3 regions of the Mangrovibacillus cuniculi genome follow, and region 1 is predicted to be linked to each of the others. Evidence: riboswitches for the same ligand, from Rfam matches in the RefSeq annotation. Region 1 holds a riboswitch; each other region holds the start of a gene.
The links. Region 1 has a riboswitch for S-adenosylmethionine ahead of G8O30_RS10825 (methionine ABC transporter ATP-binding protein). Riboswitches for the same ligand answer to the same signal wherever they lie in the genome.

Region 1 (2,270 bases):
CGAATTGTGTCTAACAAGAACTTAGTAAACGGTATAAGGAGGACAATTAAAATGATAAAGGGTATTGATCTGAATACGTTCACTACTGCACTAGTAATCACGTTAGTGAACCTATTTTCCCATAGTTGGCCTTTAGACGTTAAGAAAAGCAATAAGCCCAAAAGTGTACCTAAAATAAACGTTATTACTACTGACATTCCAGTCATATATAAAGTTTCTAATGTAGCTTCCCATAGTTTCTCTACATCTACATTTGGAAACATATTAGTTAACATCTGACATCACCTCCACTTGAACACCTTTCTCTTGAAGGTAAGTCAACGCTTCATTCAATACAGAATTCACTCCACTTACATGTAAGAACAACTCTCCGAAAGCGCCATTTTTCGTTTGAGAAACATTTCCTTGAACAATGTTAGCTGTCACATCAAATTGTCGAATGAAATCTGTTAATACAGGTTGCTCTACAATGGAACGTTTAAAAGTAAGCTTCCAGATATGTCCTTCTGGATATTTTTCTTTTAGATGAGTAAAAGTTTCAAGTGAATCATCTTCTACATCGACTACCTGTCTAACAAAACGTTTCGTAACTTCTTTTTGAGGATTTTCAAACACATCGATAACATCACCTAGTTCTGCTACCTTCCCATTTTCCATTACCGCTACTCTGTGACAGATTTTTTTAATAACATGCATTTCATGTGTAATTAACACAACGGTTAACCCTAACTGTTGGTTAATGTTTAATAACAAGTCTAAGATAGAATCCGTTGTTTCCGGGTCAAGCGCCGACGTTGCTTCATCACAAAGCAGCACTTTAGGGTTGTTGGCTAAAGCCCTTGCAATTCCAACACGTTGCTTCTGTCCTCCACTCAATTGAGAAGGATAAGATCTCCCTCTTCCACCTAGTCCGACCAATTCAATTAGTTCCTGTACACGCTTATCTCTCTGTGACTTTGGAACCCCAGCAATTTCAAGAGGAAATGCAATGTTTTCTTCTACTGTTCTCGACCAAAGTAGGTTGAAATGTTGAAAAATCATACCTATCTCTTGTCTTGCTTCTCGTAGCTTAGTCCCTTTTATCGTATTTATTAATTTATCTGAAACAGAAATAGTTCCTTCTGTAGGTTTTTCTAGTCCATTTAACATACGTAGTAATGTACTTTTCCCAGCTCCAGAGTATCCAATAATCCCAAAAATCTCTCCACTCTGAATAGATAAATCTACGTTATCTACTGCAAGTAACTCACCATTCTTCGTGTTAAATCTCTTCGTTACCTTTTTAATTTCAATCACGTTGTCTCACCTTCTTTTTCATTCTGCATGTTTATTTACTATTACCCAACTTACGTTAATAAATTTGAATAAGAAATGTGTATCTATATAACTACTTCTCCTATCACTTGTATTAATCAACGCTTTAACCGTGCATTTAATTAAAGTGTGTAGGGTCTGCTAAAGACCAGTTAGATCATATAGCCAACCCAAAGTTATTGCTTTATCCATTTCAAAGGATACTCATCTAAGTGCCGACCACATCACGTGGTCAACGATGAGTTGTTACAGGTCACGTAACAAACAAAAATGCCTTCCTACAATGAGTAGGAAGGCATAAATATATAAGCCATTCCTCTCATCTACCAAAGCATAAGCTTTGTGTGAATTGGCACCATTTTAACAGTTGTTAACGGTTGCCGGGTTTCATCGGGCACGTCCCTCCACCTCTCTTGATAAGAGAAAAACTATTAAGTTAAATTTAAGTACGATTGTGAGTATATCATCCTATTCTTTTTCATGTCAACGAATTTATTTTTCTTATAATCTAGTTAACCATAAAAAAGATTCTATCACTAGAAATTGTCGATATTTCCCTTCAAAAGATAAAGAAGATCTGCTAAGTAGTGTGTTTCCAGAAAGAACATCTGATATTTCATGATCCGTTCCTTGAAAGACGCAGTCTGCATCTCCTTTATATTCTCTTTCTGAAACGACTTCTTTGCCTAATGTTATAAATAGTTGTTTACTTTCAGAACGGAACAAAACGTTTATGGGTGAATTAGGTAGCACCCATTTACCTCTAATACTGGATTTCCATCTCTCCATCATTTCCTCACTCCGCTATTCAATGTTTATGGGAGTAATTCCATTTCATTCCTCAAAGTTCCTCTGTAAACATTTCGACAAAATAAATTATTTCCCGAGAAATGTGTCATAATTTCTCACGATTTAGCTTTTCAAGTAAGTCAGGTACGGAACGAAAAGCATAAATT
Region 2 (2,270 bases), 1.4 Mb from region 1:
AATCTTTTACCAAAGTTGGTACTAAGCCCGGGTGGATACCCGCCGATGGAACAGCAAAGGTAGGCTTCCAGACATTTTCTTCTGATAATTTAGACACAATGTTTTGTACATCTTGAAACGGTAAAGCTACCGAACCATATGGAGATGGGAATAATGAAAAATCTGCACCCGCAGCACGAATGAATGTACCGAGCGAAATAGAATAATCTATTCCATGAGTAGAAGAACCACTCATAGCTCCTGCTACCGCAGGATGTGCCATAATCGGCAAATGCACTTCTTCGTCTTCACGGATAGCTTGCAGCAAATCTAGTCCATACGCATGAACGTTAAATAACAACACATCTGCACCGGCTTCATTAGCCCATCTTGCTTTGTTAAGTAAATCTGTTGATCTGCCGGTTAAATTCACAGCATACAAAGTTCGGTGTCCAGTCTCTTCATAAGCCTTTTTAGTAATTCTATTACCTTCTTTAATTCTAGTGACAAAGGGAGTTAATTCATTTTCAAAGAGAATCTCATCTTCCTTTACCAAATCCATACCACCATAGCATTGTGCTTCTAATTGTTGGTTTAAGTAAGCTTGATTTCTACCAATAACACCTTTAAAGATACTCATTAAAAGTGGACGATCATATACACCTAGAATGTCACGAATACCCTTTACACCATATCTTGGACCTGGAAATTGTTCAGCAAGACCACTTGAGAAAGAAATGTTTTGTAATCTAATTTGACCATCAAGTGATAGCTTTCCAAAGATGGTTGTTAGGATTGCTGGTAAATCTGGTGAAAAATTCACGGTAGGATATTCTATAATAGCTATTCCAAATAAATTGCTATCTTCTTCTACTTCTGTCACTGATACAACTCTACCTTTGTGTCGTAACAGCTGTTGTTGGTCCATTTCTGTAAGGTCCGTCCAAGAACCTACCGTCATTCCTAGTGCGATTCCTTCTGCTTTTCTTTCGGTTCCCCCAACTTTTGTGGGAAATTTATATGTTGCTTGAATGTAACTCATGCTTTCACCTCTGGATGTGATTAGTTATGGTTCATAGTTAGTTAAAAAAATTATTTGTAATAAGGATACTCATCTAAGTACGGGCCACATCACGTGGCGGGCGATGAGTTGTTACATGTCACGTAACAAAAAAACCTTCTCATCGCAAAGATAGAGAAGGTTTCTTTCTCTTATCTCCCAGCGTTGCTGCAAGAATTAGCACCGTGCCGTAAAAACGGTCGGTTGCCGGGCTTCATTGGGCTAGTCCCTCCACCTACTCTTGATAAGATTTCTATAAATTTTTATTGTTGGTTGCATTATTACAAACAACGAAGATTCTGTCAATTATTTTTTCAGAATATATCTAACCTTTTAATTCTTTCCACTGCTTCCCTTAACCTGTCCTCGTTAGCAAGTAATCCAACCCGAACATACCCTTCACCATATTCTCCAAAACCTATTCCTGGAGCTACAACAACATGTGCTTCACGCAACAATTTTTGAGAAAATTCTACTGAGGTAAAATTGTCAGGAACCTTCAACCAAGCAAAGAAAGAACCTGCTGGAGCTTCTACTTCCCACCCTATTTCATTTAGCCCACCAACTAGAACGTTTCGTCTGCTTTCATACGTATCTACTAATTCCGTTACACACGATTGGTCTTCTAGTAATGCGGTTATTGCCGCTTCCTGAACAGCTCCAAATAAGCTTACGTATAAATGGTCCTGTAAAAGTTCGACAGCTTCAATGATGGATGGGTTGCCAATCATAAAGCCAACTCTCCATCCAGCCATATTGTATGTTTTGGATAAAGTATAAACTTCTACTCCAACTTCTTTTGCACCATCTACAGAAAGAAAACTTTTAGGCTTCTTCCCTTCAAAACCAATCGCACCATAGGCAAAATCATGAATGACAGCAATCTTATGTTTTTTTGCCAATGCAACTGTTTCGTCAAAAAACTCTTTAGTCGCCGTCGCTCCAGTTGGGTTATTTGGATAATTGATAAATAATAATTTACTTCTCTCTAGGTCACTTACAGAAATAGAATCATAGTTAGGGAGAAAATTATTTTCCTCTATCAATGGCATAGGGATCATTTCAGCATTTGCTAAAGACACACCAGACCAGTAATCCGGATACCCTGGATCTGGTACCAATATACCGTCCCCTGGTTCGGTTAAACAAAGTGGTAGTTCAACAAGGCCAGCTTTTCCTCCAAATAAAATAGCTATCTCTTTTTCTGAGTCAACTTTAACTCCATACTCTC
Region 3 (2,270 bases), 110 kb from region 1:
GTAGATAGGACGACGTAGGTCTAACATTTTGATGATTCCAGCTGGACGAAGGTCGAAGTGCTCACGAACTGCATCAATTAGTGTCTCTTCATCAGCAGTACCAGTACCGAATGTATCAATAGAGATAGAAACTGGTTGAGCTACTCCAATTGCGTATGCAAGTTGAACTTCACATTTGTCAGCAAGACCAGCGGCAACGATATTTTTCGCAACATAACGAGCAGCATATGCAGCAGAACGGTCAACTTTCGTTGCGTCCTTACCAGAGAATGCTCCACCACCGTGACGAGCATATCCACCGTACGTATCAACGATGATTTTACGTCCTGTTAGACCAGCATCCCCTTGAGGTCCACCGATTACGAAGCGACCTGTTGGGTTAATGAAGTATTTTGTTTGTTCATCAATTAGCTCAGTAGGTACCACTGGCTCAATAACGAATTCCTTTAGGTTACGTTGAATTTGATCAAGCGTAACTTCTGGATGATGTTGAGTTGAGATAACGATTGTATCAATACGAACAGGATTGTTGTTCTCATCATATTCAACCGTTACTTGTGTTTTACCATCTGGACGTAAGTAAGGAAGAATATCCTCTTTACGAACTTCTGTTAAGCGACGAGCAAGTTTGTGCGCTAAAGAGATTGGTAAAGGCATAAGCTCTTTTGTTTCGTTACAAGCATAACCAAACATTAACCCTTGGTCTCCAGCTCCAATTGCTTCAATTTCTTCGTCAGACATTTGTCCTTCACGAGATTCTAAAGCTTGGTCAACACCCATCGCGATGTCAGCAGATTGCTCATCGATAGAAGTTAAAACTGCACAAGTTTCTGCATCGAAACCATATTTCGCACGTGTGTAACCAATTTCTTTAATTGTTTCACGTACAATTTTAGGAATATCAACATAAGTAGAAGTTGTAATCTCTCCAGATACAAGTACTAAACCAGTTGTTACAGATGTCTCACATGCTACACGAGCGTTAGCATCTTTCGCTAAGATAGCATCTAGAATTGAGTCAGAGATTTGATCACAGATTTTATCAGGATGTCCTTCTGTTACTGACTCAGACGTGAATAAGTGACGTTTCTTTGTCATGGGGTTTCCTCCTAAAGTTCGCTTCCAGGTGTGGAAACGTTAATAATCACGGTACTCATGTCCTTCAGTAGTATGGGGAAAGATGCAATAACTATATACGCATCTGTAATTGATTCGACTACCGGACTTTGGCAAACCTTTGCTACATATATAAGGAAACTCGATAATCATGAGCTATATCCCGTAACAAAAAAAACCCTTCTATCATGAGAGAAAGGTGGTTACCGAAGCCTTTCACTCTTATCGTTCAAGGGGCCGAAGATGTTCTTCTGCACAAGCCTTGCCAGGTTAAGCACCTTTGTTTTATACAAATAATTCTGTTGTATGAAACAGGTTGCTGGGTTTCATAGGGCCTGCCCCTCCACCAACTCAGGATAAGAGTATCCGTTCAATGCTAAATCATATCTTTTTACCTTTTTGATGTCAATAGTTTTAAAGAAAGAACTAGAACCAATTAAAGGCTTAATGTTTTGAACTTTAAAATCAGAAAAAGCATGAACAAATAGTATACACTAATCATATAATTGTGTTATACTATTTAAGAATACTGAAAACGGAAAGGTTGAGTATAAAATATGGTATCTACATTTGCTTCGTTAAATTCCTTATTAAATAAGAAGTCTACCTACCATTCATTGCCTGTAGCAGACTTAGTAGAACATTGTTTACAAAACGGAGAAGCTACTCTTACAAGCACAGGTGCCGTGAGAGCTTTAACTGGTGAGTATACTGGGCGTTCACCAGAAGACAAGTTTATCGTTGTAGACAAACTCTCCGAAAAAACGGTTGATTGGGGAAAGGTAAATCAACCCATAACGGAAGACAAATTTGAACGACTTTATAACGATGTTCTTACTTACTTAGATGCTAAACCATATTTATACCATTTTAATGGCGCTGCTGGCGCACATGTAAGTTATCAAAGTCCTATTTCCGTTGTAACAGAAAAAGCTTGGCATAGTCTTTTCTCTCATCAGCTATTTATCAACGAAGTAGCACCAGATGCTGCATTAGAGCCAATAACTGTTATCAATGCTTGCGGTTTTAAAGCAAACCCTGCTGTTCACGGAACAAATTCCGAAACATTTATCATTCTTTCTTTATCAGAAAGAATTGTCTTAATTGGTGGAACGGAATATGCAGGGGAAATCAAGAAATCCATTTTTTCTGCA

Region 2: linked by a shared signal. The riboswitch ahead of G8O30_RS03770 (2,3-diketo-5-methylthiopentyl-1-phosphate enolase) and the one ahead of G8O30_RS10825 (methionine ABC transporter ATP-binding protein) in region 1 are both predicted to bind S-adenosylmethionine.
Region 3: linked by a shared signal. The riboswitch ahead of metK (methionine adenosyltransferase) and the one ahead of G8O30_RS10825 (methionine ABC transporter ATP-binding protein) in region 1 are both predicted to bind S-adenosylmethionine.

The regions. Positions count from the first base shown of each region.
Region 1 is NZ_CP049742.1:2,090,610-2,092,879, forward strand. Features, by position in the region: gene G8O30_RS10820 (methionine ABC transporter permease) at 1-275, opposite strand, end outside; gene G8O30_RS10825 (methionine ABC transporter ATP-binding protein) at 265-1,296, opposite strand; SAM riboswitch class I at 1,631-1,737, opposite strand; gene G8O30_RS10830 (hypothetical protein) at 1,816-2,106, opposite strand; gene G8O30_RS10835 (thioredoxin family protein) at 2,210-2,270, opposite strand, start outside.
Region 2 is NZ_CP049742.1:737,274-739,543, reverse strand. Features, by position in the region: gene G8O30_RS03770 (2,3-diketo-5-methylthiopentyl-1-phosphate enolase) at 1-1,021, opposite strand, end outside; SAM riboswitch class I at 1,189-1,290, opposite strand; gene G8O30_RS03765 (pyridoxal phosphate-dependent aminotransferase) at 1,354-2,270, opposite strand, start outside.
Region 3 is NZ_CP049742.1:1,977,673-1,979,942, forward strand. Features, by position in the region: gene metK (methionine adenosyltransferase) at 1-1,098, opposite strand, end outside; SAM riboswitch class I at 1,336-1,479, opposite strand; gene pckA (phosphoenolpyruvate carboxykinase (ATP)) at 1,674-2,270, shown strand, end outside.